Nitratireductor mangrovi: one gene and its partners. The protein of the gene in region 3 interacts with the protein of the main gene of each other region in a pairwise test. Links are inferred from orthologs where the notes say so. Each region holds a gene or a part of one and is shown on either strand. Other genes may lie near its edges.

The links.
Region 1: the proteins of rho (region 3) and hfq interact in binary tests that used the Escherichia coli proteins (3 or more experiments, as listed by UniProt). The link is inferred for Nitratireductor mangrovi from one-to-one orthologs.
Region 2: the proteins of rho (region 3) and nusG interact in binary tests that used the Escherichia coli proteins (3 or more experiments, as listed by UniProt). The link is inferred for Nitratireductor mangrovi from one-to-one orthologs.

Annotation. Positions count from the first base shown.
Region 1 is NZ_CP042301.2:1,457,243-1,467,059, reverse strand. Bases 2,263-5,104 are described here. They hold hfq (RNA chaperone Hfq), read right to left. Parts: upstream 3,887-5,104; coding sequence 3,638-3,886; downstream 2,263-3,637. Other genes in these bases: trkA (Trk system potassium transporter TrkA), read right to left, coding at 4,917-5,104; FQ775_RS07160 (D-amino-acid transaminase), read right to left, coding at 4,019-4,882; hflX (GTPase HflX), read right to left, coding at 2,263-3,628. Also shown: FQ775_RS07185 (hypothetical protein), read right to left, coding at 1-539; FQ775_RS07180 (MarR family winged helix-turn-helix transcriptional regulator), read left to right, coding at 842-1,342; mazG (nucleoside triphosphate pyrophosphohydrolase), read left to right, coding at 1,427-2,251; more of hflX, read right to left, coding at 2,252-2,262; more of trkA, read right to left, coding at 5,105-6,293; nitrogen assimilation response regulator NtrX, read right to left, coding at 6,312-7,673; FQ775_RS07145 (sensor histidine kinase NtrY-like), read right to left, coding at 7,663-9,817. UniProt on the Escherichia coli protein: RNA chaperone that binds small regulatory RNA (sRNAs) and mRNAs to facilitate mRNA translational regulation in response to envelope stress, environmental stress and changes in metabolite concentrations.
Region 2 is NZ_CP042301.2:931,607-941,517, reverse strand. The notes cover bases 720-3,655. They hold nusG (transcription termination/antitermination protein NusG), read right to left. Parts: upstream 2,484-3,655; coding sequence 1,956-2,483; downstream 720-1,955. Other genes in these bases: tuf (elongation factor Tu), read right to left, coding at 3,217-3,655; secE (preprotein translocase subunit SecE), read right to left, coding at 2,510-2,713; rplK (50S ribosomal protein L11), read right to left, coding at 1,402-1,830; rplA (50S ribosomal protein L1), read right to left, coding at 720-1,396. In the rest of the region: rplJ (50S ribosomal protein L10), read right to left, coding at 1-346; more of rplA, read right to left, coding at 695-719; more of tuf, read right to left, coding at 3,656-4,392; FQ775_RS04530 (hypothetical protein), read right to left, coding at 4,511-4,789; FQ775_RS04515 (TrmH family RNA methyltransferase), read left to right, coding at 5,314-6,171; FQ775_RS04510 (hypothetical protein), read left to right, coding at 6,246-6,443; FQ775_RS04505 (aldehyde dehydrogenase family protein), read right to left, coding at 6,474-7,910; FQ775_RS04495 (NAD kinase), read left to right, coding at 8,349-9,122; FQ775_RS04490 (DEAD/DEAH box helicase), read left to right, coding at 9,322-9,911. UniProt on the Escherichia coli protein: Part of the processive rRNA transcription and antitermination complex (rrnTAC). The complex forms an RNA-chaperone ring around the RNA exit tunnel of RNA polymerase (RNAP).
Region 3 is NZ_CP042301.2:3,841,920-3,851,758, forward strand. Bases 5,768-8,631 are described here. They hold rho (transcription termination factor Rho), read right to left. Parts: upstream 7,901-8,631; coding sequence 6,635-7,900; downstream 5,768-6,634. Other genes in these bases: mnmE (tRNA uridine-5-carboxymethylaminomethyl(34) synthesis GTPase MnmE), read right to left, coding at 5,768-6,462; hemJ (protoporphyrinogen oxidase HemJ), read right to left, coding at 8,047-8,580; hemE (uroporphyrinogen decarboxylase), read right to left, coding at 8,577-8,631. In the rest of the region: holA (DNA polymerase III subunit delta), read left to right, coding at 1-721; FQ775_RS18860 (ParB/RepB/Spo0J family partition protein), read right to left, coding at 740-1,603; FQ775_RS18865 (ParA family protein), read right to left, coding at 1,643-2,434; 16S rRNA (guanine(527)-N(7))-methyltransferase RsmG, read right to left, coding at 2,460-3,110; tRNA uridine-5-carboxymethylaminomethyl(34) synthesis enzyme MnmG, read right to left, coding at 3,088-4,959; more of mnmE, read right to left, coding at 5,128-5,767; more of hemE, read right to left, coding at 8,632-9,605. UniProt on the Escherichia coli protein: Facilitates transcription termination by a mechanism that involves Rho binding to the nascent RNA, activation of Rho's RNA-dependent ATPase activity, and release of the mRNA from the DNA template.

The DNA of each region.
Region 1 (9,817 bases), 2.4 Mb from region 3 along the record:
ATCATTGCGGTGGCGAGCGCCTCCGGATCGGCCGGCGCGACATAGACCAGTTCGAACCAGACAAAAGCGCCAAAGGCGGCAAAGGCCGGCCATCGCCCCGCAGCGCGTGGATACGCAAACAAGCCCCCTTCCGCCCCTCGTCCAATCAGCCGCGTCGCCAGCCGCCACGGCGCGTACCAGGGGTTGAGCCAGCGCCAGAGGTCGCCGACCACGCCCTGCACCAGAAGCATGCCGATCCAGACGAACGTCCAGAACACCAGCGGCAGCGGGTTTGACAGCGGGTCGCGGCTGCCGCCAAGCCCCGCGGCCAGCAGGCTGGCGAGAACCAGAAACGAGATTGTGCTGCCGAGAAACCGCCCGTCGACGGGCAGGACAAGAGCCCGCAAGCGCAGGCGCGCAAGCCGGTCGAGCGGGCTTGGCGGCGTGAATGCCAGAATGGCGAAACTGAGGGCGACGGCGACGGCCCCGCCGAACAGATAGTACCCCGTCGGCAAGAGCAGCACATAGCCGCGATCGGAGACATGCGCGAGCGCCGGCACTGCCAACAGGAGCCCTGCCAGGCCACCGGTCGCCCGAAACCACCGTTTTCGCCCGGAACTTGTCACTCCCGCTCCTTCGCGAAGGTCGGCATCAGGTATGGCATGTTCGCCATGCTGGCAAAAACCCGCGCGGAAAAATGCGTAATAGACGGGCCTCTGCCCCGCCCAGCCGTTGCTCCAGCGCCAAAATTTCACGGCAGCATCTTTCAGCAACGAAAGCATTTGCTAAATAATGGATAGCTCCCATCCGGGAAACTGTATATCCAGACACTCGACTATTGGGACTCACGCCGAGGCGCGATGTGCTGAACGAAACGAGCGACATGGCTGGCGCGGCCAATGTGAGCGACGAGCTTGACCAGGGCTTCCTGCCGGAGCTTCTCGGCCGTCAGATTCGTGTGACCTATCTGGCCACCTTCCGGATCGTCGAGCAGGGGCTAATGGCGTTTGGCATCACGCCGCAGCAATTTGCCCTTATGATGATCGTCGACCGCAACCCGGGATCGCGCCAGAGCCTGCTCGCGCGCGCCCGCGGTCTCGACAAGTCGACCCTGGTGCCGATGATCGACCGGCTTGAGCGCGACGGGCTGCTGGAACGGCGGCCGCTGCCGACCGACCGCCGCATCAAGACCATCTGGATCACCGAACGCGGACGCGAGGTGCTCGATCTGGCCGTGCCGGCGGTACAGGACAGCGACCGGCTCATCGGCGGCAATCTCAGCGCCGAGGAACGGGCCGAGTTCCTGCGGTTGATGGAGAAGGTTCGCAGCGGGATCAGCCACAACGGGCAGGGCGAAGAGTAGGCGGCGTCTCTCGTCCTGTGGAAATCTCGGGCAAGGCAACGCACGGCGATGGCGGTGCTGGCAAGCCGCGCTAAGGTCGCCTCCATGCACCCTTCCAAGGACATTTCGCGTCTGATCGAGATCATGGCCGCGCTCCGGACACCCGGCAGCGGCTGCCCGTGGGATCTCGAGCAGGACTTTTCCACGATCGCGCCCTACACGCTCGAAGAGGCCTATGAGGTTGCCGACGCCATCTCCCGCAACGATCTGGCCGACCTCAGGGACGAGCTCGGTGACCTTTTGCTGCAGGTGGTCTTCCATTCCCGCATGGCCGAGGAGGCCGCTGCCTTCTCCTTCGGCGATGTGGTCGAGGCGATCACCCGCAAGATGATCCGTCGCCACCCGCATGTCTTCGGCGACGAGGACGCCCGCGCGGCGGGCATGGCGAAAGGCATGTGGGAAAAGATCAAGGCAGAGGAAAAGGCCGAAAGGCGCGCTGACCGCCTCGAACGCGGCGATCCGGCGGAAGACCATGGCAACGGCTATCTCGACGGCGTTCCCCTTGCCTTGCCTGCCCTCACCCGCGCCCTGAAGCTGCAGGAAAAGGCCGCCCGGGTCGGCTTCGACTGGCAGGATCCAGGCCCGATCCTCGACAAGATCGCCGAGGAGATCGACGAACTGCGCACCGCCCTGCGCGAAAGCGACAAAAAGGCGGCCATGGACGAGTTCGGCGACGTGCTGTTCGCATTGGTCAATTTCGGACGCCATATCGGCACGGATGCCGAAACCGCGCTGCGCGGCACCAACGACAAGTTCCGGCGCCGGTTTCACCAGGTCGAAAAGGCGCTTGCCGATCAGGGCCGCAGCCTCGACGAGGCCTCGCTCGACGACATGGAAAACCTCTGGCAGGCCGCCAAGGCTGCCGAATAGCTATCCCGTCGCCCGGCGGCGCGCGAATTCGTCACGCGCGGTTTCCGTCATGCGTACTTCGAGGGCCGCGCCGCCATCCTCGCGGTCCTCGCGGTCGAGCACCTCGGCATTGCGGTAGAGCCAGTCGATCAGCCGCATTTCGTCAGCCGACAGGGTGACGCGCAGATCGGTGAGCGCGCCGGAAACGCGGTTTTCGATGACCTCGAGCAGAAGCGGCATCCCCTCCCCCGAAGCGGCGGAGATGGCGACCGGGTGATGATCCTCGGGCCCGCCGTGCGCCGCGAGCATGCGCTCGCGCGTCTGGACGTCAAGCTGGTCGATCTTGTTCCAGACCTCCAGCACGCGGCGATCATCGGTGGTTTCCACGCCGAGGTCGGCAAGGATTCGCTCCACATCCTCCGCCTGGGCCGCCGCGTCGGGATCGGAGATATCGCGCAGATGGATCACGAGATCGGCCTCGATCACCTCCTCCAGCGTCGCCCGGAACGCGGCCACGAGATGTGTCGGCAGGTCGGAGATGAAACCCACCGTGTCGGACAGGATCACGATCGTGCCGCGCGGCAGCCGAACCCGCCGCAAGGTCGGGTCGAGGGTCGCGAACAGCATGTCTTCGGCGAGCACGCCGGCACCCGTCAGCCTGTTGAACAGCGTCGATTTACCGGCGTTGGTGTAGCCGACGATGGCGACCACCGGAAACGGCACCTTCTTGCGCTTCGAGCGGTGCAGTTCGCGCGTTCGCCTCACCGTCTCCAGCTCACGCTTGAGCTTGGTGATCTTGTCCTGCAACAGCCGGCGGTCGGCCTCGATCTGCGTCTCGCCCGGCCCGCCGAGGAAACCGGCGCCGCCGCGCTGGCGTTCAAGGTGGGTCCAGCTCCGAACCAACCGGCCGCGCTGGTAGTTCAGATGGGCAAGTTCAACCTGCAGCGCGCCTTCCTTGGTGCGGGCGCGGCGGCCGAAGATCTCGAGGATCAGCCCGGTGCGGTCGAGCACCTTGGCGTTGAGCGCGCGCTCGAGATTGCGCTGTTGCACCGGGGTCAGCGGATGGTCGATGATGGCAAGCGTGGCGCCGGTCTCGGCAATTTTGCCAGCCAGTTCCTCGACCTTGCCGGCACCGAGCAACGTCGCCGGTCGCGGATCGTTGACGGTGACGATCTCGGTGTAGACGGGCGCAAGGTCGATGGCCTGGGCGAGCCCGACCGCCTCTGCAAAGCGGGCGTCGGGTGTCCGCTCGAGGCGCGGGCGGGTCCTGTCTTCCGAGCCGGTTTCGCGGGCGCGGTTGGGGAGTACCGGCACGACCACGGCCGCGCGCGTAGCATCAGCCGGCGCGCCGTCAGCCGCCGTTTTCGTCGCCCCATCCCGCCGCCCGGCCGGATTTATTGTGTCCAATCAGCCATCCCGGCCATTGTCGTCACCATCGAACATCTGCACCGGCTGGCTCGGCATGATGGTGGAAATGGCATGCTTGTAGACAAGCTGAGAGTGGCCGTCTCGTCGCAACAGCACACAGAAATTGTCGAACGATGTGACGACACCTGTCAGCTTCACGCCGTTGATCAGAAAGATTGTGAGAGGATTCTTGCTCTTGCGAACTGTGTTCAGGAACAGGTCCTGAAGATTCTGCGAACGTTCCGCCATTTTTCTTTCTTCCGCCGTTCCCCGTTCTCCGCTGTTACGGCGTCGAGTCCGGACATCGAGGTCCGAAACACGCACATGCCCGCCGCCGAAACAGACACACCCCGAGCGTAAGGTATTCTATCCTAGCGGTTATCAGGCTTGGCATTTTTCCGCAACGTCAAAAAATGCCGCCCTCAGGGAAAGGGTAATGCTGCCCGGGTGGCCGTTGGCCACTGTGTCGCCGTCTATCATGACGACCGGCATCACGACCGTCGTCGCCGCCGTAATGAAGGATTCGCGGGCTTTCTTGGCTTCTTCGACACTGAAGGGACGTTCCTCGATCTCGTAGCCGAGCTTTTTCGCCACATCGAAAACGGTCGCCCTCGTGATGCCGCGCAGGATGCCGAAATCGGCCGGTCGGGTCACGAGGCGCCCGTCCTTGGTGACGATCCAGGCATTGGTCGCGGCCCCTTCCTTGACCATTCCGTCACCGTCGACGAACCATGCTTCCTGGGCGCCGGCATCCTTGGCCTGCTGACGTGCCAGCACGTTCGGCAAAAGCCCGACGGTCTTGATGTCGACCCGGTCCCAACGATTCTCCGGCACGGTGATGACGGAGATCCCGGTCTCGGCCTTGCGGCGCGCAGCTGCCGGGTCGGAACGTTTCGCCGTCACGACAAGGGCCGGCCTGATGGCGGTCGACGGGAAGACATGGTCGCGGGGGGCGACACCACGCGTGACCTGCAGATAGACCAGACCGTCGCGGACACGATTACGCCTGACGACCTCACGCATGATCAATCGGAGCACATTGCGTTCGACCGGCCAGTCGATCTGCAGCTCGCCCAGCGAACGATCGAGGCGATCGAGATGGCGCGTCATGTCCATGATGTGGCCGCGCGCGACCTCGCAGACCTCGTAGACGCCGTCGGCGAACTGGTAGCCGCGATCCTCCATATGCACCATCGCCTCGGCATGGCGCTGGTAGCGGCCGTTGACATAGGAAATGCGCGGCATGGGGTCCCCTCTGGCGTTCGGCGGGCGCTGGTTGTCAGAAATATTCGAGACTGACGCGGAACATCTGCTCAACCTGCCGCACGGCATTGGCGAGCGCGAAGATCACGATGCGGTCGCCGGGGCGGATGACGAAGGCCCCGTCCGGCTTGATGGCAGCGCCATCACGATAGACGATGCCGAGCCGCATCCCGTCCGGCAAGTCGAGGTCACGCAGCGGCGAGCCCACCAGCGGTGAGGTTTCCAGCGCCTCGGCCTCGATGATCTCGGCCGCACCGCGCTGCACGCTGTGCACGGCCCGGATGCGGCCGCGGCGCACATGCTGGAGGACACGCGAGATCGTCACCGTGCGCGGATTGACATGAGCGTCGATGCCAAGCGTGCGGGTGAAGTCCTGATAGGTCGGGTTGTTGATCAGCGCCAAGTTCGACTTGCAGCCGAGCCGCTTGGCCATGACGCTCGACAGGATGTTGACCTGGTCGTTGTTGGTCAGCGCCACCATCAGGTCGGCGTCCTGGATGTCGGCCTCCAGAAGCACCTTCTGGTCGAGCGCGCTGCCGTTGAGCACGACGGTGCGACGCAGCTTGTCGGCAATGGCGACCGCGCGCTCGCGGGTGTCCTCGATAATCTTGACCTTGGCGCGCGACTGCCGCGCCTCGAGCGCCTTGGCGACATAAAGCCCGATATTGCCGCCGCCGGCCACGACGATGCGCATCGCCTCGACCTCCTCATGGCCGAACAGACCGAGCGTGCGGCGCACCTGGTCCTTGGTCGTCACCACATAGGCAAGGTCGCCCGCAACGAGCTGATCGGCGGAATGCGGAATGAACAGGCGGCCATTGCGCGATACGCCGACCACGGTCGAGGGAAGGTCCGGGAAAAGCTCGGAGAGCTGCGACAGCGGCGTGTTGATGACCGGGCATTCCTCCTGGCACTCGATCGCCACCATCGCGACCTTGTCGTCCGCGAAACGCACGACATCGGTAGCGCCAGGCAACGCGATCCGGCGCAGCACCATTTCCCCGACCTCGATTTCGGGCGAGATGATGACATCGATCGGCAGGTGCTCGCGCGAGAACAGGTTCTGGTAGTGCGGCAGGAGGTAGGACTGGGCGCGGATGCGGGCGATCTTGGTCGGGATGTTGAAGATCGAATGGGCAACCTGGCACGCGGTCATGTTGACCTCGTCATAAAGGGTCACCGCGATGAACATGTCGGCCTGCTGGGCGCCGGCCATTTCCAGCACGTCGGGATGGGCGCCATGGCCGACAAAGCCGCGCACGTCGAGTTGGTCGCGGATGGTGCGCACCAGTTCCGGCGAGGTGTCGATCACCGAAACGTCGTTGCGCTCGGCCGCGAGCCGCTCGGCGATGCCATAGCCGACCTGGCCTGCGCCGCAGATGATTACCCGCATGGTCTGTCCGTCTCCGCCTCACACACCGAGAGACTTCAGTTTCCGGTGCAATGCGGAACGTTCCATACCAATGAACTCGGCCGTGCGCGAGATGTTGCCGCCAAATCGGTTGATCTGGGCGATCAGATATTCCTTCTCGAAATGCTCGCGCGCCTCGCGCAGCGGCAGCGCAAGGATGTGCTGATCCGACTGGTTCGGCGCGCGTGGCATCACGTCGCCGATCTCGGCCGGCAGAAGATCGGCGGTGATCGGCGCCTCGGCATCGTCGCCGCGGGCCAGAATCATCAGGCGCTCGACATTGTTGCGCAATTGCCGGACATTGCCGGGCCAGTTGTGCGCCTGCAGGACCGCCAGCACGTCGTCGCCGACCCGGCGCGACTTGATTCCGGACTGGCGCGCCATCTGCTTCATGAAATGGTCGACGAGATAGGGAATGTCCTCGCGCCGCTCCGAAAGGGCCGGCACGATCACCGGAACGACCGCCAAACGGTGGTAGAGGTCTTCCCGGAACCGGCCCTCGGCGATCATCGCCTCCAGGTTTTGGGCGGTCGAGGAGATGATACGCACGTCGACCTTGACCCGCTTGGCGCCGCCCACGCGCTCGAACTGCTGCTCGACCAGCACACGCAGGATCTTGTTCTGCGTCTCGCGCGGCATGTCGGCGATCTCGTCGATGTAGAGCGTGCCGCCATGTGCTTCCTCAAGCGCACCGACCTTGCGCTCCGCCCCGTTCGGCTCGGTGCCGAACAGCTCGATCTCCATGCGCTCCGGTGTGATGGTCGCGGCGTTCAGCGAAACGAACGGTCCCTCCTTGCGCACCGACATGGCGTGGATGGCGCGGGCCACCGACTCCTTGCCCGAACCGGACGGCCCCATCACCATGACGCGGCTGTTGGTCGGTCCGATTCGTTCGATGGCGTGGCGGAGCTGGTTCATCGGCGCCGACATGCCGATCAGGTCGAACGTGTCGGCGGTGCGCTTCTTCAGGTCGCTGACCTCGCGGCGCAGCTTCAGCGTCTCGAGAGCGCGTTCGCAGATCAGGATGAGCCGGTCCGCCTTGAACGGCTTCTCGATGAAATCGTAGGCGCCGCGCTTGATCGCCGACACCGCGGTCTCGATAGTGCCGTGGCCGGAGATCATCACCACCGGCATCTGCGGATGGATCGTCTTGATCTCGTCGAGCAGGGCCAGCCCGTCGAGGCGCGAACCCTGCAGCCAGATATCGAGGAAGATCAGCGACGGCACGCGGTCGGCGATCGCCGCCAGCGCGCTGTCGCTGTCGTGCGCGGTGCGGGCCTGGTGGCCCTCATCGTCGAGAATGCCGGCGACGAGTTCGCGGATATCTTCCTCGTCGTCGACGACCAGGATGTCAGACGCCATTTCGGACCTTCTTCTTTTCGCTGTCGACGCTGTCGCCAGACGCCGTCGTTTCTTCCGCCCCGTTGCCCTCGAGCGCCGGCAGGAATACCCTGATCAGGGCGCCGCGGCCGTCGAAAAAATCGGCCGGCGCATCGTGCAGTTCGAGCCGGCCGCCATGGTCCTCGATGATCTTGCGGACGATGGCGAGCCCGAGCCCGGTGCCCTTTTCACGGGTGGTCATGTAGGGCTCGAGCAGTCGCTGCCGGTTCTCGCGCGGCAGCCCCTTGCCGTTGTCGACCACATCCACGGTGATCCATTTGCCGGCCTTTGCCGCGGTGATGCGCACCGCGCCCGGCAGATCGCCACGCTCGCTGTCGGATTCGATCGCCTCGGCGGCGTTCTTGACCAGATTGCCGAAGGCCTGGCTCATCAGACGGGTATCGAAGCTGCCGGTGAGCGGCTCCTTGCCTAGCTTGTGCTCGAAACCGATCTCGGCCCGGCTGACCTCGACCAGGAACACCGCCTCGCGCAGGGAATCGCGCAGATCGGTAACCTCCATGGTCGGCTTCGGCATGCGAGCGAATGCCGAAAACTCGTCGACCATGCGGCCGATGTCGCCGACCTGGCGGATGATGGTGTCCGTGCACTGGTCGAAGACCTCGCGGTCCTCGGTGATCACCTTGCCGTAGCGGCGGCGAATGCGCTCGGCCGACAGCTGGATCGGCGTCAGCGGGTTCTTGATCTCGTGCGCGATGCGGCGCGCCACGTCGGCCCAGGCAGAAGAGCGCTGCGCCTGCATCAGGTCGGTGATGTCGTCAATCGTGACGACATAGGCCGGGCTTTCCTGCGTCTTTTCGCCTTCCTCGATCGTCACCTGGACGTTGAAGGTACGTTCCGCGCCGGCACGGAAGAACGTCACCTGTTCACGATAGACCGGCCGGCCGGACCCGCGCGCGATCTCGAAAACCCGGCCGATATGTGGCAGCACCGAACTCAGCCTGTCGCCGAGCGCCTTCGATGCTCTGACATGGAGCATGGTCTCGGCGGACCGGTTGACGATGGTGATGACGCCATCCGGGTCGACGCCGATGACCCCGGCAGTCACGCTTGCCAGCACCGCTTCGGAGAAGCGGCGCCGTTCGTCGATCTGGTCCTTGGCCGAGATCAGTTCGTTGCGCTGCGACTTCAGCTGTCCCAGCATCTTGTTGAAGGTGTCCCCGAGCGAGGCGACGTCGCCATCCGAACTGCGCACGGGCACCGAGACATCGAGATTGCCGGTCGAGACCTCGTCCGCCGCGCCGATCAGCTGCCGGATCGGTCGCACCAGCCGGTCGGCGACGGCGATGCCGGTCCAGATCGCGGAAAGCACGATGATCAGCGTCAGCCCGAGATAGACCAGGGCGAAGGCGAACTGGACGGAGGTGCGGCTTTCCTCCAGTTCGCGATAATCGCCGGCGTTGGCCTGGACGATCTGGCGCGCCCGGATCACCTCCGGATCGACAAGCCGGATCGTATAAAGATAGCTGTCATCGATCTCCGCCAGCCGGATGATGGAACCGACGATATTGCGGGTGCGCGGCTCGATCAGCACCGGATCGCCGTCGGCCGCATCCTTGACGGCGCCTGCGGGCGGTTCCGGCATCGCAAACTCGGCGCGCGTGTCGGCCTGGATGATGACGCTGCCGTCGTTCCGGATCAGGGCGGCGTGGGCCAGTCCGCGGCCTACCGCCTGCTGCGTCATGAGTTGCTGGAAGCCTGTGCGGTCGAGGCTGTAGAGGGCCCTGTTCTGGTCGAGCGTCACCGCCATCGACAACGCCGTGCCCTGCAGGTTGCGCGCATTCTCCTGGACGTATGCCTCGGCGATCGACAGCGACGAACTCACGATCGCCTTGGTCTTGATCTCGAACCAGCGATCGAGCCCGATGTCGAGCGTGATCGACGCGATGATGGCGACCGCGAGCGCCGGAACGGCTGCGATCAGCGAGAACAGCGCGACGATGCGCACGTGCAGCCGCGAAGCGGCCTTGCCGTGCCGGCGCGCCACGATGATGCGGTGCACCTCGCGGCCGATCAGCGCGATCAGCGCCAGGATGAGCGTGACGTTGACGGCAATCAGCGTCAGCGTGACCTGGCGGGTCGGCAGGATCGGTCCGAGACCGACCAGG
Region 2 (9,911 bases), 2.9 Mb from region 3 along the record:
CGAGGTTGGTCGATCCCATTGCACCGCCGAGAATGATGAGTCTCTCATTCCCCTTGGCGAAATCGGAGGCGACCTTCGGCGCCACAACCGGATCATCCGAGAAAGCGATCAGGGTCTGTCCGACGAACAGATCCGTCATTCCCTCGGAAGGCGTGCCCTTAAGGGCGATCTTGGCGAGACGGTTCTTCGCGACTTTGACGGTGCCGCCGGCGTCACGCATCTTCGTGCGAAGATCGTTCATCTGTGCGACGGTGATACCGGCATAGTGCGCCACGACAACCGAGCCGGTGTTCGCGAAAACACCGTTCAGTTCCGTGACCAGTTCGCGTTTTTCCGCTCTGTCCACTGCCTATCTCCAGTTGACAGCCACCCTATCGAGCAGCTGCCGGTTGCCTTTTGCCGGTCGGGCCATCCATTGGGATCACCCGAACGACGTCGAGGATCCTGCCCCCTTTCGCCACACCGGCCATGCCGGCTCGCGGACAAAAGGCAAACACGGTTCGAACCTTTCCTTCGGGACTCTCGCCCCTCGGTCCGGTCGACCCCGTCTCATGCAGGCCCGTGCGGATTAAGGAGAAACCGCCTGCAATCTCGGACAGGATTTCCGGAAACCTTCGGCTTCCGTATTCCGGGCCCGTGGGTCCGGAATTTCGTTCAAGGAAGCGGTATTGCCACCACTTCCTCAATCAGGACGTCAGGCCTGCGCGAGCGAGGCGACGTCGATCTTAAGACCCGGGCCCATCGTCGAGGAGATCGCGACCTTCTTGACGTAGTTGCCCTTGGCGCCGGACGGCTTGGCCTTGATCACTGCGTCCGCAAAAGCGCGAACGTTCTCGATGATCTTGTCGGCCTCGAACGAGGCCTTGCCGACACCGGCGTGGACGATCCCCGCCTTCTCGACCCGGAACTCGACGGCACCACCCTTGGAGGCCTTGACCGCCGCGGTGATATCCATCGTCACGGTGCCGACCTTCGGGTTCGGCATCATGCCGCGCGGCCCCAGCACCTTGCCGAGCCGGCCGACCAGCGGCATCATGTCGGGCGTTGCAATGCAGCGGTCAAAATTGATCTCGCCCTTCTGCACGGTCTCCACCAGATCTTCGGCTCCGACGATGTCGGCGCCGGCGGCGGTTGCTTCTTCCGCCTTGGGACCGCGAGCGAACACGGCAACGCGAACATCGCGGCCGGTGCCGTTCGGCAGGTTCACCACGCCACGGACCATCTGGTCGGCGTGACGCGGATCGACACCGAGGTTCATCGCGACCTCGATGGTCTCGTCGAACTTGGCGGTGGCCCGTTCCTTGAGCAGTTTCACGGCTTCGGTGATCTCGTAGGCCTTATCGCGATCGAGGCCGTCGCGAACCGCCTGCTGGCGCTTGGCAATCTTGCTGGTCATCGTTATCACCCCACCACTTCGAGACCCATCGAGCGCGCGGAGCCCTCGACCATGCGCATCGCTGCCTCGACGTCGTTGGCGTTGAGGTCCTTCATCTTGGCTTCGGCAATCTCGCGCACCTTGTCGCGTGACACCTGACCAGCCGTCTGCTTGCCCGGCTCCTTGGAGCCCGACTTCAGCTTCGCGGCCTTCTTCAGGAAGAAGCTCACCGGCGGCGTCTTCATAGCGAAGGTGAACGACTTGTCCTGGTAGTAGGTGATCAGCACCGGAATGGGCGACCCCTTCTCCATCTCCTGGGTCTGCGCGTTGAACGCCTTGCAGAACTCCATGATGTTGATGCCGCGCTGACCAAGCGCCGGGCCGATCGGGGGCGAAGGTGTCGCCGATCCCGCCGGAACCTGAAGCTTGAGCTGGCCTGCAATCTTCTTAGCCATTTCTCATCTGCCTTGTTTCACGTGCCGGCCGAGCCGGCGGCTGCAGTCTGGTGGTACGGATCGAACGGCCGGCCAAGCCGCCTTTCCTCCCACCGATTCCGGCCGGATCTTCCGGCCGCGTTCGATCAGGCTTTCTCCACCTGACCGAATTCCAGATCGACCGGCACCGCGCGGCCGAAGATCGAGACCTCGACCTTGAGCCGCGAGCGCTCCTCGTCGACTTCCTGGACGTGCCCGTTGAAGGAGGCGAACGGACCGTCCGAAACCCGCACCTGCTCGCCGATCTCGAAGGTGATCGACGGCTTCGGCCGCTCCACGCCCTCCTGCACCTGGGTGAGGATACGCTCGGCCTCGGCGTCGGTGATCGGCACCGGTTTGGAATCGCCGAGGAAACCGGTCACCTTGGGGGTATTCTTGATCAGCGAAAACACCGCGTCGGTGAGGTTGGCGCGCACCAGCACATAGCCCGGGAAGAACTTGCGCTCGGCGTCGACCTTGCGGCCACGACGAACCTCGACGACCTTTTCGGTCGGCACGACCACCTGCTCGATATGGGAGCCAAGGCCCTTCTGCTTGGCCTTGTTCTCGATGTCCTCGGCGACCTTCTTCTCGAAGTTCGAATAAGCGTGGACGATGTACCACCGCGCGGTCATGTCAGGCGCTCTCCCGTAAAAGCCGGTTATCGTCCGATGCCAAGGACCAGTTCCACGCCAAGCGCGAGAACCTGATCGGCGGCAAAAAAGAAAAGAGCCGCGATACACGCGAAGATCAGCACCATGATGGTGGAAATCATCGTCTCGCGCCGCGAAGGCCACGTGACCTTGGACGTTTCCTGCCGCACCTGCTGCAGGAAAACGAAAGGATTAGAAGTTTTTGACGCCATCTGCCGCTCTGTTTCAAGGAAGCCCGTTGGCCGGACTTTCCGGATACTCCCTAAAGGGAGAAGTAAGTACGCGCGGGCGACAGCGCCAACCGCCGAATCGGCGCTACTGCCCATGCAATAAAGGCGCGCAAAGCCATTTCCGGCTCCGCACACCATGAGTCTGAATGGCCGTACATAGACCCGATCGGCAGGTCATGCAAGGGGCATTTCAGCGTGGTGTCGTTGCCGACGGAACCATCCATTCGTCCCGCAGAGCAGCCGATATCGAACTTTTGCTTCGCACCCGGCGAAACTGGCAGGGGCAGAGGGGCTCGAACCCCCGACCTGCGGTTTTGGAGACCGCCGCTCTACCAACTGAGCTATACCCCTAGCGCGTCACGCGCGGCAGCGCTTCCTAAGGTCTTCCTTCGCGTCTGTAAAGAGCGCGATGCCCGGCAGAACGAAAAAGGGCGACCCGAATGGCCGCCCCGTTTCGCCGTTCTCGTCGGCGGTCGACGAAGGCGTTATTCCGTGATGGATGCGACGATGCCGGCGCCGACGGTGCGGCCGCCTTCGCGGATGGCGAAGCGCAGCTTCTCCTCCATGGCGATCGGCACGATCAGTTCAACGTCAACCGTCACATTGTCGCCCGGCATCACCATCTCCGTGCCTTCCGGAAGCGTGACGACACCCGTCACGTCCGTCGTGCGGAAATAGAACTGCGGGCGGTAGTTGGTGAAGAACGGCGTGTGGCGGCCGCCCTCCTCCTTGGTCAGGATATAGGCCTCGGCCTTGAACTTGGTGTGCGGCGTCACCGAACCCGGCTTGCACAGAACCTGGCCGCGCTCCACGCCCTCGCGGTCGATGCCGCGCAGAAGCGCGCCGATGTTGTCGCCCGCCTGGCCCTGGTCCAGAAGCTTGCGGAACATCTCGACGCCCGTCACCGTCGTCTTCGAAGTCGGGCGGATGCCGACGATCTCGACCTCCTCGCCGACCTTCACGATGCCGCGCTCGACGCGGCCCGTCACAACCGTGCCGCGGCCCGAGATCGAGAACACGTCCTCGATCGGCATCAGGAACGGCTGGTCGACCGGACGCTCAGGCGTCGGGATATAGGCGTCGACTTCCTTCATCAGCTCGCGGATCGCGTCCTCGCCGATCTCCTTGTTGGAGTCCTCGAGCGCCGCCAGCGCAGAGCCCTTCACGATCGGAATGTCGTCGCCCGGGAACTCGTAGCTCGACAGGAGCTCGCGAACCTCGAGCTCGACAAGCTCCAGAAGCTCGGCATCGTCGACCTGGTCGACCTTGTTCAGGAACACGACGATCGCCGGAACGCCGACCTGGCGGGCAAGCAGGATGTGCTCGCGCGTCTGCGGCATCGGGCCGTCCGCCGCCGAAACAACCAGGATCGCGCCGTCCATCTGCGCGGCACCCGTGATCATGTTCTTCACGTAGTCGGCGTGGCCCGGGCAGTCGACATGCGCGTAGTGGCGCGCATCCGTCTCGTACTCGACATGCGCCGTCGAGATCGTGATGCCCCGCGCCTTCTCCTCAGGCGCCGCGTCAATCATGTCATACGCCTTGAACTCGCCAAAATACTTCGTGATCGCCGCCGTCAACGACGTCTTGCCATGGTCAACGTGACCAATCGTGCCAATGTTCACATGAGGCTTATTACGCTCGAATTTACCTTTTGCCATCGTCTCTTTCCCTGGCGATCAGAACTGGAATGCGGTTCGGATTGGGGGCGATTAGCGACAAAGACCGCAAAAGACAAGGGAGAATCGGGGGCGGATGCCACGCGCGCCAACAGCCGGATCAGTTGTTTTCCGGGGCAGTCTCGGCCTCGAAGGCAAGCCATGCCACCTTCCAGCAGAGCCACAGTGTGGGAATGCCGACGAGGACTGCGAGCACCATCACGAGCAGTCGCGGCAGATGGAGAAGCGAAGCGACGGAATAGATCGTGACCACTTCGATCGCCGCCAACTGGCCGCAAATCAGGACCGTCACCGAAAAGAAGCCGAGCAGGGAAGCGAACGTAATGACGCGAGCGGGGACGACGTCCGACGCCACGCGAACCTTGCGTATGGGAAACATGGAAGGGACTCCGGACACCCACATGGCGTGGGCAGCAGCTTGATAGCGGCGCGCGAATTGCGGCATTTCAAGGGCGGAGGAGCGGTACGCGCGCCGTCTTAGCTGTCACGCTTGTCCATCAACACTTTGACAGATCAGCGGACCGCTGGTTCGGACTCTGGAGCGGGTAGCGGGAATCGAACCCGCATATTCAGCTTGGAAGGCTGCTGCTCTACCATTGAGCTATACCCGCGGTCCTTCGGCTTCCGGCGTGCAGTGGTGGAGGGGGCTGGATTCGAACCAGCGTAGGCTTAGCCAACGGATTTACAGTCCGTCTCCTTTAACCACTCGGACACCCCTCCGAAACTGCGCCGGAGCCTCGTGACGCGGATTGCCCGCGCCTCCCGGGACAACGGCTTGCCGGCCCGGAATTCCGCGAAGCGCCTTATGGCGGCATGGTCCAATCGTGTCAACCGAAAGATCGCCGCCTTAGCACGGTCCAGCGAGCCGTATGCAGCGGCGCTGATCGGCGATATAGAGGCGCCATGAACGACGGCAAAAAACCCGGCTCAGCCAAAGACAGCCACTACGCGCGGCTTCGGCGCGCGCATCGCGACCGCAAGGGAGCGCCAAGCCCGAACAGGACCGGGACGCGCCCCCGCGAGCAAGCTGTCGCTCCGGCGGATGGCCTGGTACATCTTTACGGCCTGCACACGGTCAGTGCGGCGATCGCCAACCCTCAACGCAAGATCATACGTCTGCTCGTCACCCGCAATGCGCTGGCGCGGCTCGACGCCGGAGAGCCGGATGCCCTGCCCTTCCCGGTCGAGATCACGGACCCGCGTACGATCGACCGTATCGTCGGCAGCGAAGCCGTCCACCAGGGTGTCCTCGCCGAGGCTGAACCGCTGACGCCCAAGCCGCTCTCCGCGCTTGGCGAAACCGACCTTGTCGTGGTGCTTGACCAGGTCACCGACCCGCATAATGTCGGTGCCATCCTGCGCACGGCGGTAGCGCTTGGTGCCGGCGCCCTGATCACGACCGCCCGTCACAGCCCGTCCGAGACGGGCGTCCTCGCCAAATCCGCGTCTGGGGCGCTGGAACATATCGATCTGATCATGGTGCGGAACCTGGCCGCGGGGATCGAGGAGTTGCATGCGTCCGGCTTCACAACGCTCGGCCTCGACTCGGAAGGCACCGAAGAACTCGAAGCCGCTCTTGCCGGCGAACGCATCGCGCTGGTTCTCGGCGCGGAGGGCAAGGGTCTGCGCCACAAGACGAGGGAGACCATCCATCGACTGGCGAGGCTTACCGTGCCGGGGCCAATCCATTCGCTCAACGTCTCGAATGCGGCCGCGATCGCGCTTTATGCTGCGCGTGGACATCTCGGGCGCCTTCGGTAACGCGACTGTCATCTGCGCGCCGCAATTGCGAACCGATTGCATGTCATCACATCGGCCTCGATCAGGAGGTTCCGATGACCGCCTTCATTGCGAGGATGAAGTCACGTTCGATGGCAACGCGCTGGACGCCATGGGGCGCCTATCCGCTCGATAGCGGACGCATCGATGACGGTTCGACCGCAACGCTGCGCGGCCGGCGCGCGTGGCCTCAAAGGCTGGCCAAGCGCGAGGGTCCGCGGCCCATGCTGACCAGGTCTTCGGAAAAGGAGTAGGCCGCGCGCTGTACGCGCCGCCACGGCTGGCTATGGCAGCGTGTAAGCGGTTTTGACGGTGGTGTAGAACTCGGCGGCGTAGCGCCCCTGCTCGCGCGGGCCGTAGCTGGAGCCTTTGCGGCCTCCGAAAGGGACATGATAGTCGACGCCGGCCGTCGGCAAGTTGACCATCACCATGCCGGCCTCGGCGTTGCGCCGGAAATGCGAAGCGTATTTGAGGCTCGTCGTGCAGATGCCGGAGGACAGGCCGAAGGGCGTGTCGTTGGCGGCAGCAAGCGCCTCTTCGTAGTCCTTGACCCGCTGGACGCTGGCGACCGGACCGAAAATCTCCTCGCGATTGATGCGCATCTCGGGCGTGGTATCGGTGAAGAGCGCCGGCTGCAGGTAGAAGCCCGGGTTTTCCCGGTTCAGCCGCTCGCCGCCGAAGGCAAGCGTCGCCCCTTCCTCTCGTCCAATGTCGATATAGGAAATGTCCTGATCGAGCTGGCCCTGGTCGACCACCGGCCCGATATGGGTGCCGGCCTTCAAGGCGTCGTCGACGACGAGGCCCTTCAGCTTTTCGGTGACAGCCGCGACAAAGCGGTCGTGGATGCCGTCCGTCACAACGAGGCGCGAGGAAGCGGTGCAGCGCTGGCCGGTGGAGAAGAAGGCGCCGTTGACGGCACAGTCGACCGCAATACCAAGGTCGGCATCGTCGAGCACAACCAGCGGGTTCTTGCCGCCCATCTCGAGCTGGAATTTCTTCATCTGTCCGACGCAGGCGGCCGCGACCTTCTTGCCGGTCGCGACCGAGCCGGTGAAGGTGACGGCGTCGACGCGCGGATCGTTCAGGATGGCGTCGCCGACAACCGCGCCGCGGCCCATGACAAGGTTGAAAGCGCCCTCCGGCACGCCGGCGCGCACGATGATGTCGGCAAGCGCCCAGGCCGAACCCGGCACGAGTTCGGCTGGCTTGAAGACCACGGTGTTGCCGTAGGCGAGCGCCGGCGCGATCTTCCAGGCCGGTATCGCGACCGGAAAATTCCACGGCGTGATGATACCCACCACACCGACCGGCTCGCGCGTCAGTTCGACATCGATGCCCGGCCGCGTCGAGGCCAGCTTCTCGCCCGAAAGCCGCAGCACCTCGCCGGCGAAGAAGTCGAATATCTGCGCGGCGCGCATCACCTCGCCAACGCCTTCGCCAAGCGTCTTGCCCTCCTCGCGCGAAAGCAGCCGGCCGAGTTCGTCCTTGCGCGCAAGGATCTCGCTCGACACCTTCTGGAGGATATCGTGGCGCTGCTGGATGCCCGAGCGCGACCAGGCGGGAAAGGCGGCGCGGGCCGCGGCGATCGCCTCAAGCGCCTGCTCGCGGTCGGCGCGCGCATATTCGCCGATCACATCGCCGGTGTTCGACGGGTTGACGTTGTCCTGCGCCTCGGCGCCTTCCGCCCAGCGTCCGGCGATGAAGTTGTGATGAATGGTCATTGTTCGGCGGCGTTCCCGTTTCAGATCAGCCCGGCCCCTGCCAGATCGCGCATCAGGTGACTGGCGCTATAGCGCCACGCAGGGCAACCCGTCGAGAGGGAACCGCCGGCAGTTGGGCGTGGTGGAGCCGACCTGGCATGTCTCGGTTCCGTGGTCGAACTCATATGGGGTCGCCCCGGTTCCACAACCGAAAAGGCCAGGTGGTCGACCATCCTTGCGGGAAATGGTGCCCCCGGACGGGATCGAACCGCCGACCTTCGGTTTACAAAACCGCTGCTCTACCAGCTGAGCTACAAGGGCACGACCGTCCGTTAGCACATTGTGCATGCCAGTAAAGGTATTTCGGACTGCCCGGCGCCGCGCGGCGGCGGGCTTTCCGAGCCCGCGCCCGCGTGCTAACCGCGTGGCACGGTCCGGTCGCAATGTGGAGGGGAGTTCATGAGCGACAATGCGCCCAGTCTTGCCTTCATCTCGGCCGACACGCCGGACGCCGCCGAGGCGGCGACCCGCCTTGCGTCGCTCTATGGCCAGGAGCGGATAGAGGACGCCGACGTGATCGTGGCGCTCGGCGGCGACGGCTTCATGCTGCAGACCCTGCACAGCATGATGAATTCCGGACGGCGCATCTACGGCATGAACCGCGGCACGATTGGTTTCCTGATGAACGAATACCAGGAAACCGCCCTGCGCGAGCGTATCGCCGACGCAGTGGCGGAGACGATCCGGCCGCTGCGCATGCAAACGCGTGACCTCGAAGGCAAGGAAGGAGAAGCGCTGGCCATCAACGAGGTGTCGTTACTGCGCCAGTCCTATCAGGCAGCGAAAATACGCATCACCATCGACGACAATGTGCGGCTCGACGAACTGATCTGCGACGGGGTCATGGTGGCGACGCCCGCCGGTTCGACGGCCTACAACCTCTCGGCCCAGGGCCCGATCCTGCCGCTGGAGGCGCCGCTCCTGGCGCTGACGCCGGTGAGCGCGTTCCGACCGCGACGCTGGCGCGGCGCGCTGATCCCTAACCGCTCGACCGTCCGTTTCGACATCCTCGAACCGGAGAAGCGTCCGGTCAACGCCGTCGCCGACCATACCGAGGTCAAGTCCGTGGTATCCGTCACGGTACGCGAAGCCCGTGACACGACCGCAACGATCCTGTTCGACGCCAGCCACAGCTGGGACGAACGCATCCTGTCCGAGCAGTTCCGCTACTGACGCTGCGCCCTGCGGGTCTTGAAACCTGGCGCCGGCGCCCCAAATTAACGCTTCGACGCGTGATATGGCCGCGAAGTGGCCGCGGCGGTTGACTTTCCCAGCGCTGCAACGTAACGCCAGCCATTGAATACGAGCGAGTTCGCTCGTCCCAGCCGCGCGCAGCGTCGCCCGGCCACACAAGCCGAAGACAATCGACACCGTGTCATCGAACGACCAGAACGCCGAACCGGCGACCAGTTTCGCAGACCTTGGACTGTCCCCCAAGGTCCTTTCCGCCGTCACCGACGCCGGCTACACAACACCGACGCCGATCCAGGCCGGCGCCATTCCGCACGCGCTGGCCGGCAAGGACGTCCTTGGCATCGCGCAGACCGGGACCGGCAAGACCGCCGCCTTCGTGCTGCCGATGATCACACGCCTTGAGAAGGGCCGCGCCCGTGCGCGCATGCCACGCACGCTGATCCTCGAGCCGACGCGCGAGCTTGCAGCGCAGGTGGAAGAGAACTTCATCAAATACGGCAAGAACCACCGGCTGAACATCGCACTTCTGATCGGCGGCGTATCCTTCGACGAGCAGGAGAAGAAGCTCGAGCGTGGCGCCGACGTGCTGATCGCCACGCCGGGCCGGCTGCTCGACCATTTCGAGCGCGGCAAGCTGCTTCTGACCGGCGTCGACATCCTCGTCATCGACGAGGCCGATCGAATGCTCGACATGGGTTTCATTCCGGACATCGAGCGCATCTGCAAGCTGATCCCGTTCACGCGTCAGACGCTGTTCTTCTCAGCCAC
Region 3 (9,839 bases):
CGCCCTGGACGACGTGGTCCTCCTGATCGAGGCCGGCGAACTGAGAAAGAATGCGCCGCTGCGCATGGCGGCCGAGCAGGCGACCGCCGCCATGGCCCTGCCCTGCTATGCCGACGAGGGACGCAACCTCGACCAGCTTGTCGATGGCGAACTCCAGAAGGCCGGGCTCACCATCGGGCCGGACGCGCGCCACTATCTGCGCGGCATCCTCGGCGGCGACAGGCTCGCAAGCCGCGGCGAGCTGGAAAAGCTCATGCTTTATTGCCAGGGCGGCGGCGAGATCTCCGTCGCCGACATTCGTGAATCCGTGGGCGACGTTTCGGCGACCTCGACCGACGATGTGGTCGACTGCGTGCTGGCCGGAAGCGGCGCCGAGATGGACCGGCAGGTGCGCCGGCTGCTGGCCGCAGGCACACCGCCCTTCCTGATGCTGTCGGCGGCGATGCGCCAGTTCCAGACACTGTCGGCGCTGCGCGACGAGATGGAGAGATCGGGTCGCAAGCCGGGCGCCGTCGTGGCGAGTGCCCGCCCGCCGATCTTCTTTGCCCGCCGCGCGGTCATGGAAACGGCGTTGGCGCGCTGGAGCGCCGGTGCCCTTACCGAGGCGCTTGCGAGGTTGCAGGCAACCGTCCTGCAAACCCGCCAGCAGCCCGAGTTGGCGGCCAGCCTGACCCGACAGCTGCTGCTGTCGCTTTGCCGGTTTTCGGCCCGCGCTCGCTGAAAATTCGCCGGCTAATGATCAGTGATTCTGCAGGCGCCGGCAGACTTCGTCAAGCTGTTCCAGCGTCTTGTAGGTGATCTTCACCTGTCCGCCCTTTTCGCGGTGCTGGATCGAAACGGCCAGCCCGGTGACGTCGGAAAGCAGCCGCTCCAGCGCTTGCGTGTCGGCGTCCTTGTCCGTCGTTTCCCTCGGCGTCTTTGCGCTTTTCGTTTCCGGCGCCTGCACCAGCGCTTCAGCCTGACGAACTGAAAGGCCCTCGTCGACGATCTTGCGGGCCAGTGCTGCCGGGTTTTCGGCCGAGACCAGCGTGCGGCCGTGGCCAGCCGACAGCGATCCGTCGACCAGCATGTCCTTGATCACATCCGGCAGCTTCATCAGCCGCAAAGTGTTGGCGACGTGGCTGCGGCTCTTGCCTATCACCCTGGCGAGATCGGCCTGTGTGTATTGATGCTCGTCGATCAGCTGCTGGTAGCCCGCTGCTTCCTCGAGCGGGTTGAGATCCGCGCGCTGCACGTTCTCGATGATGGCCAGCTCGAGTGCGGTTCGGTCGTCGACCTCGCGGACCAGCACCGGAACCTTGTCGAGTCCGGCTCGCTGCGCCGCGCGCCAGCGCCGTTCGCCGGCGATGATCTCGAACTGGTCGCCCTTGGGTCGTACCAGGATCGGCTGCACGATGCCGTGCTCGCGGATCGACTGCGACAGGTCGACAAGGTCTGCTTCCGGAAACTGCCGCCGCGGATTGCGCGGGTTGGCGGTCAGGAACTCGACCGGAACGACGCGGTCCGGCTGCTCCGGCGCTTCCGCCGCGGCCGGCTTGTCAATCTCGCCAATCAGCGCTGCGAGCCCCCGCCCCAGCCGCCGCTTGGATTGATCCTCATTCATGGTTTGCCGTCCCGACATCGTTTCGCTCGTGAATCAATTCTAGGCTGCCCGCAGGCGGCGCTCGCGCCGGATGACCTCCGAGGCCAGCTGCAGATAGGCCTGACTGCCGGCACATTTGAGATCGTAGAGAATGGCCGGCTTGCCGTAGGATGGCGCTTCGGAAACGCGAACGTTGCGCGGAATGACGGTCTGGTAGACCTTGTCGCCCATATGCTCGCGAACGTCGTCGACGACCTGATTGGCGAGGTTGTTGCGCCCGTCATACATGGTCAGCACGATACCCTGAATGTCGAGCCCCGGATTGATTCCGGCGCGCACTTGCTCGACGGTCTCCAGCAGCTGGCTCAGGCCTTCGAGGGCGAAGAACTCGCATTGCAGCGGCACAAGCACCGAATCGGCTGCCGCCATCGCATTGATGGTCAGCAGGTTGAGCGACGGCGGGCAGTCGACCAGAATGTAGGAATAGGCGCCGGGGCGGGTGTCGCGAAGCGCCTTGCGCAGCCGCAGGGCCCGGTCAGACGCGCCTGCAATCTCCATCTCGACGCCAAGCAGGTCGAGGGTCGACGGAACGATGGCAAGCTGCGGCACTGCCGTCCGCATGGCCGCTTCCTCGATCGAGGCCTCGCCGGTGAGCACCTCATAGGCCGAGGTAAGGCGGTCATGGCGGTCGATGCCCAGCCCAGTGCTGGCATTGCCTTGCGGGTCGAGATCGACGATCAGCACGCGTTCGCCGATCGCCGCCAGCGCGGTCGCCAAATTGATGGCCGTGGTCGTCTTGCCGACGCCACCCTTCTGGTTTGCGATGGTGATGATACGTGGAGCGCTGAGCATCTTTATCAGAAATCCCGTTGCCGGATCACGCCTGTCGGCGGCTTGCCCGCGTGATTTCCAGGATCACGCTATGCTCATCGATGGCGCTTCGATGTTCTACCAGATCGAGATTCCACGTGTCATGCACTACTTTGATTTCTTCACCGCTATCGCGGCCTTTGTGAAACAAGGCTCGTGACCCTGCGGCCAGCCACGGTTCTGCAAGCTGCAACAGCCGGTCGAGAGGCGCCAGCGCACGCGCCGTAACGATATCGGGTGCGGCGCTGGATCTTGTCGCTTCCTCGATTCGCCGCGCTACGACCCGGGCGCCGGGCGCCAGCTCGGCCAGCACGTTCTGCAGGAAAGCCGCCTTCTTGCGGTTGCTTTCCACCAGCATCACGGAGACCCCGGACCGCCCCTGCAACAGGATCGCCAGTACCGCGCCGGGGAAGCCGCCCCCCGACCCCAGGTCAACCCAGCTCCGCCCTTCGGGCGCCAGCGGCAGGAGCTGAGCGCTGTCGAGAATATGCCGCGTCCAGATATCGCCCAGCGTCGACGGAGCAGCCAGATTGATACGCGCCGCCCATTTCTCGAACTGGCGCTCGAAGGCACGCAACCTGCCATATGTTTCACGTGAAACCGGACCGGCGACTGTACACAGGCGGTCGAAATCGTCAGGCGGCACTGCGACCGCCATGCCCAGAGTTCCTTAGTCGGGCAACCACGATGGCCATGGCCGCCGGCGTCATGCCATCGATGCGCAAGGCCTCGGCGACCGATGTGGGACGGCGCGCGGCAAGCTTCTGCTTCAACTCGTTCGACAACCCGGGAATATCCCCGTAGCTGAAGCTCTCCGGGATCCGCAGCGATTCCTCGCGTTTCATCAACGCGACATCAGCGGCCTGGCGATCGAGATAGACAGCGTAGCGCGCCTCCGTCTCCAGCAACTCAGCTTCCACCTGGCCGATGTCCTTCAACTCCGGCCACAGCTCGGTCAGCACTTCCACACTTTGCTCCGGATAGGAAAGCAGCTCATAGGCGGTTCGGCGCACACCATCCTGATTGATGGCCAGGCCGCGCGCTGCAGCAGCCGACGGGCTGATCGAGACGGAGCGCAGCAGCTCGCGTGCTCGGTCGACAGCCCTCATCTTGGCACTGAACGAGGCGCAGCGCTCCCTTGAGACGATCCCGAGCTCGATCCCGCGCGGTGTAAGGCGCTGGTCGGCGTTGTCGGCGCGAAGCGCGAGCCGGAACTCCGCTCGCGAGGTGAACATCCGGTACGGCTCGCTCACCCCGCGGGTCACGAGGTCGTCTATCATCACACCGATATACGACTCCGTCCGGCTGAACGTCACCTGCTCCTCGCCGCCTGCCTTGCGTGCCGCGTTGATGCCGGCCACCAATCCCTGCCCAGCCGCCTCTTCATATCCCGTCGTGCCGTTGATCTGCCCGGCAAGGAACAGACCCTTGATACGCCGTGTCTCCAACGTCGCCCGCAATTCCCGCGGGTCGACATGGTCGTACTCGATCGCGTAGCCAGGCTGCAAAATGGTGGCCTTCTCCAGGCCCGGGATCGTCGCAAGAAGCGTTGCCTGCACATCCTCCGGCAGGGATGTCGAGATCCCGTTCGGATAGATCGTCGGGTCGTCGAGGCCTTCCGGTTCCAGGAAAATCTGGTGCCCGCCCCGATCGCCGAACTTGACCACCTTGTCTTCAATTGACGGGCAGTAACGCGGCCCGACGCTATCGATCTGTCCCGAATACATCGCCGACCGATGCAGGTTCTCGCGAATCACGGCGTGCGTCCGCGCCGTTGTCCGGGTAATGCCACATTCGATCTGCGGCTGCCGAATGCCCTTGCTCAGGAATGAAAACGGCACCGGATCGTCATCCGCCGCCTGCATGTCCAGCCCCGACCAGTCGATTGTCCGGCCATCGAGGCGCGGTGGCGTCCCCGTCTTCAGGCGGCCGACCGCGAACCCCGCTTCGCGCAGGAGCCGCGACAGCCCGTAGCTGGCCTTCTCATTCATGCGCCCCGCTGCGATTCGCCGCTCCCCGATATGGATCAGCCCACCCAGGAAGGTCCCTGTCGTTAGCACTGCCGCGCCACATTGCAGGACCCTGCCGCTCGCCAGTTCGATGCCGGTCAGTGCGCCATCGTGAACGCTGACATTTACGACCTCGTCCTCAATGACGCTCAGGCGCTCCTGATGCGCGATCGCCGCCTGCATGGCCAGGCGATAGAGCTTGCGATCGGCCTGTGTGCGCGGACCGCGAACTGCCGGCCCCTTGCGGCGATTGAGCATGCGAAACTGGATCCCGGCCTCATCGGCTACGCGCCCCATCAAGCCGTCTAGCGCATCGATTTCGCGCACCAGGTGCCCCTTGCCCAACCCCCCAATGGCCGGATTGCAGGACATCACGCCGATCTTCTCGCGTTGCAACGTGATCAACGCGGTCTCGGTCCCGGCCCGCGCCGCGGCAGCGGCCGCTTCGCAGCCGGCATGCCCGCCGCCAATCACGATCACGTCGAAAGAGGTCTTCACTGTTCAACTCCCTGACCGGCGGTCAGATGCGCCGGCCAACGGTGTTTGTCAAGAAATCGCGAAAGAATGTTTCACGTGAAACGCTTGGCCCGGGTTCTTGCCCGGGTTTTGCCCGTGTTTCACGTGAATCGCTTGCTCCGTGCTGCCATGCTTGCTGTTTCACGTGAATCATTTCCCGATGCAGAAGCGGGAAAAGACCGCTCCGAGCACATCCTCGACATCAATCACGCCCGTGATCCGACCGAAAGCTCCGGAGGCAATCCGCAGCTCCTCCGCACGCAACTCCGTACCGAGCCCGTCATTCGTTTCCGCTTCCCGAAGCGCCGCCAGGCCCCTCGCCAGCTCGTCCCTGTGCCGCGCCGTAAACGGCACGAGCTGTCCCCCGTGATTCGCCGCTCCCGCCGCCGCTCCTTGTATCAAGCCAAGCAGCGTATCGAGACCAGCCCCATTGACCACCGATATGTCGACATCCGTCGAAGGTCGAACGCTACGCTCGTTCCCAAGCCGGTCGAGCTTTGTCCCAACGTGGAGATGTTTCGGCGCCGCTTCCCGAGCGGTATCGATACCCGTTCCTGTCAGGTCGCTCAGCCACAGAACCAGATCGGCATCACGTGCGGCCGCCAACGCGCGGCGCATTCCTTCCCGTTCGACTGTGCCGGCTTCTTCCCTGAGCCCCGCCGTATCCGAAAACACGACTTTCAATCCCCGCAGGTCGAGCTCCACCTGTACGACATCGCGTGTCGTTCCGGGTTCTTCGGAAACGATCGCCACATCCCGCCGCGCCAGGGCATTGAGCAAGCTCGACTTGCCGGCGTTCGGCGCGCCCAGGATCGCCACCCTGAAACCTTCGCGAATGATTTCCGCCTGGTGGTACCCCGCCAGATGGCGCTCGACCTCATCTGCCAGCAAGCGGATATCAGCCCACGCGCCGGCCGCCACGCCGCCCGCCACGTCACCTTCGTCGGAAAAGTCGAGTTCTGCTTCGATCAGGGCCCTCGCTCTCAGGATGCGTTCGCGCCAGCCGACATAAAGAGCGCTGTGTCGCCCGTCGGCATTGTCGAGCGCAAAGCGTCGCTGCGCCTCCGTCTCGGCATCGATCAGATCGGCGAGTGCCTCGGCGTGAAGTAGGTCGACCTTGCCGTTCGCAAGCGCTCGGCGCGTGAATTCACCCGCTTCCGCCGCCCGCAGGTTTGTCCACCGAGCAAGTTCCGCCAGCATCGCCGCGACCACCGCGCGGCCACCATGCAGGTGCAACTCGCCGCAATCTTCGCCCGTGAAGCTCGCCGGCGCCGCGAAATACACCACGAGCCCGCTGTCGATCAGCTCCCCGTCCTGGCTACGAAATCGCGTATGGCGCATTTTCCTGGGCGCGACGTCCGTCCCGGTTACTCCCTTGAGTACCGCACGGACGTCGGGCCCCGAGAGCCGGATCACCGCCACACCGCTGGGAAGCGCGCCGCTTGAATGGGCGTAGATGGTGTCGCTGAAAGGGCTGGCTGTCATTCGCGGTCGGCACCTGGTGGCCACAACGCCGAAACGTCACCGCCGCCGCACGACACGAAATACCCGACGGCCGTTCCGGATGCGAATCGGTTATCGCGCCTTGCCGTCCCCGTTCACGAGCGGCGGTTCCTTTCGGAGTCGAATCGAGCCTTGTCGGCCCTGCTTCGCTCGATCAGGTATTCATGGAGTCGAAAAAGTCCGAATTGCTCTTCGTCTGCTTGAGCTTGTCGATCAGGAACTCGATCGCATCCGTGGTTCCCATCGGCGAAAGGATGCGGCGCAGCACGAAGATCTTCTGCAGATCCTGGCGCGCGATGAGCAGGTCTTCCTTGCGCGTGCCCGATTTGAGGATGTCGATCGCCGGGAAGATGCGCTTGTCCGCCACCTTGCGGTCCAGCACGATCTCGGAGTTGCCGGTACCCTTGAACTCCTCGAAGATGACCTCGTCCATCCGGCTGCCGGTGTCGATCAGCGCAGTGGCGATGATCGTCAGCGAACCTCCCTCTTCGATATTGCGCGCCGCACCGAAGAAACGCTTCGGCCTTTGCAGCGCATTCGCGTCGACACCACCGGTCAGCACCTTGCCGGAAGAGGGCACCACGGTGTTGTAGGCGCGCCCCAGCCGGGTGATCGAATCGAGCAGGATGACAACGTCGCGGCCGTGCTCGACCAGGCGCTTGGCCTTCTCGATCACGATCTCCGCAACCTGCACGTGACGCGCCGCCGGTTCGTCGAATGTCGAGGACACCACCTCGCCATCCACCGAGCGCTGCATGTCGGTCACCTCTTCCGGCCGCTCGTCGATGAGCAGCACGATCAGGAAGCATTCCGGATGGTTGGTCGTGATCGAATGCGCAATGTTCTGCAGAAGCACCGTCTTGCCGGTTCGCGGCTGCGCCACGATCAGCGCGCGCTGTCCCTTGCCAAGCGGCGCCACCAGATCGATGACGCGCGACGAGATGTCCTTCGACGTCGGGTTGTCGATCTCCATCCGGATCCGCTCGTTCGGATAAAGCGGCGTCAGATTGTCGAAGTGAATCTTGTGCCGGATCTTCTCCGGATCCTCGAAATTGATCGTGCTGACCTTCAGCAGCGCGAAATAGCGCTCGCCTTCCTTTGGGCTGCGAATCGGCCCCTCGACCGTATCTCCGGTCTTGAGCGAGAAGCGCCGGATCTGCGACGGCGAGATGTAGATGTCGTCGGGACCCGGAAGATAGTTCGCATTGGCCGACCGCAGGAAGCCGAAACCGTCCTGCAGCACCTCGACCACGCCCTCGCCGATGATCTCGACGTCCTGCGTCGCCAGCTTCTTGAGAATGGCGAACATCAGTTCCTGCTTGCGCATGACGCTGGCGTTCTCGACCTCGAGCGACTCGGCAAAAGCGATCAGATCGGTCGGCTTCTTGTTCTTGAGGTCCTGGAGTTTCATTTCCTGCATGATGCGAGCTCGAAAGGCGGAGAGGGGAAAGAGCGTGAGCGACGACGCCGGCGGCAGGGATCGAATGCTGTGCGGCTGCGCTGTCGGGGGAGGGAAGGATCGTTCCTTATCGCCTCCCATATAAAAGCGCAAGCAGGCTTTGGCAATCAGAACGGCTTGACGATCACCAGAACCACGATGGCGATCATCAGCACCGTCGGCACCTCGTTCATCATCCGCCAGTGCCGCGCCGGTTTCTCGTTCCGGTCTTCGGCAAAACGCCGCACCGCCGCCGAGAAATAACCATGCATGGCCGACATCGCGATCACCAGCGCGATCTTGGCGTGCAACCAGCCGCCCGAGAACCCGAACCCTTGCCAGGCCATCCAGAGGCCCAGCACCCAGGTCACCATCATCGCCGGGTTGATGATGGCGCGCAGCAACCGCCGTTCCATCACCTTGAAGGTCTCGGACTGAACCGAGCCCGCTTCCGCATCGCAGTGATAAACGAAGAGCCGCGGCAGATAGAGCATGCCGGCCATCCAGGCGATCACCGCGACCACGTGCAAGGCCTTGATCCAGAGATAGAACCGCGAAAGGTCGACCGCGAACACCATCGCCGTCAGGCCGCCCAGGATCAGCAACGCGACAACCGCTCGAACGACCGGCGACGTAACCGTGCGCTCGCCATTGCTGCTCATGTCTGCCCCCGTACCCGCGCGATCATCTCCTCGACATGCCCGATCGGTGTCTCCGGCGTAATACCATGGCCAAGATTGAAGACCAGAGGACCACCCGAAAGCGCCTCGAGGACAGCATCGACGCCCTGCCGCAACGCGTCGCCGCCGGCAACCAGCCGCAGCGGATCGAGATTGCCCTGAACCGCGCCCTGTCTCTGAAGCCGCACTGCCTGCGACATCGGCACCGACCAGTCGAGCCCCAATGCACTGACGCCGGTTGCCTGCCGGTAACCGTTGTAGAGGCTGCCAGCCCCTTTCGGAAAGCCGATCACCGGGACATCGGGATGGCGTTCCCTGATTCGCGCCACCATCGCCGCCACCGGTTTTGCGCAGAATGCCTCGAACTCGGCCTCGCCGAGGACGCCCGCCCAGGAATCGAAAATCTGGACCGCATCCGCGCCAGCCTCGATCTGTTTCAGCAGATACTCGGCAGAAACCTCGGCCAGCGATGCGATCAGTGCCTCGAAGGCTTCGCGCTGCGAATAGGCAAACAGCCTCGCCGGCGCCTGGTCCGGCGTGCCCCGCCCGGCGATCATATAGGTCGCCACCGTCCACGGCGCGCCGCAGAAGCCGATCAGAGCCGTCTCCCGTGGCAACTCTTTGCGCAGCCGCCCGACGGTCTCGTAGACCGGCGCCAGCCGCTCGTGGAACGACGCACGTTCGATGGCCGCAATGCCGGCCGCATCGATTGGCGTCATCAATGGCCCGACACCTTCCTCGAAGCGCAGATCGCGCCCGAGCGCATGCGGGACCACCAGAATGTCCGAAAACAGGATAGCCGCATCGAACCCGAACCGTCGGATCGGCTGCAGCGTCACCTCCACCGCCAGATCGGGATTGTAGCAGAGGTCGAGGAAGCTCCCGGCCTGTTTCCGCAATTGCCGGTATTCGGGCAGGTACCGCCCAGCCTGTCTCATGAGCCAGATCGGCGCTGGCGACAGGCTTTCGCCTCTCAGAACACGGATCAGCCGGCGTTCATTGCCCATGTCGGAACCTCTCAGTCGAGGGCTTCAATAAAGAAAGAGATTCCTGAAAGGAATTTTTCTTTTTCTATGACTCTGGTGAAAGCGGGAATTGGCCATTGTCCCCAATCGATGCTGGGAAGCTGCCGGCTGGCGGGATTCGGTCTCTGTAGCCAAGCAAAGGTTCATATCGGGGATAACTGGAAAAAGATTTAACTAAACAATAGGATAGGCTTACAACTCATCGCGCAGGCCCCG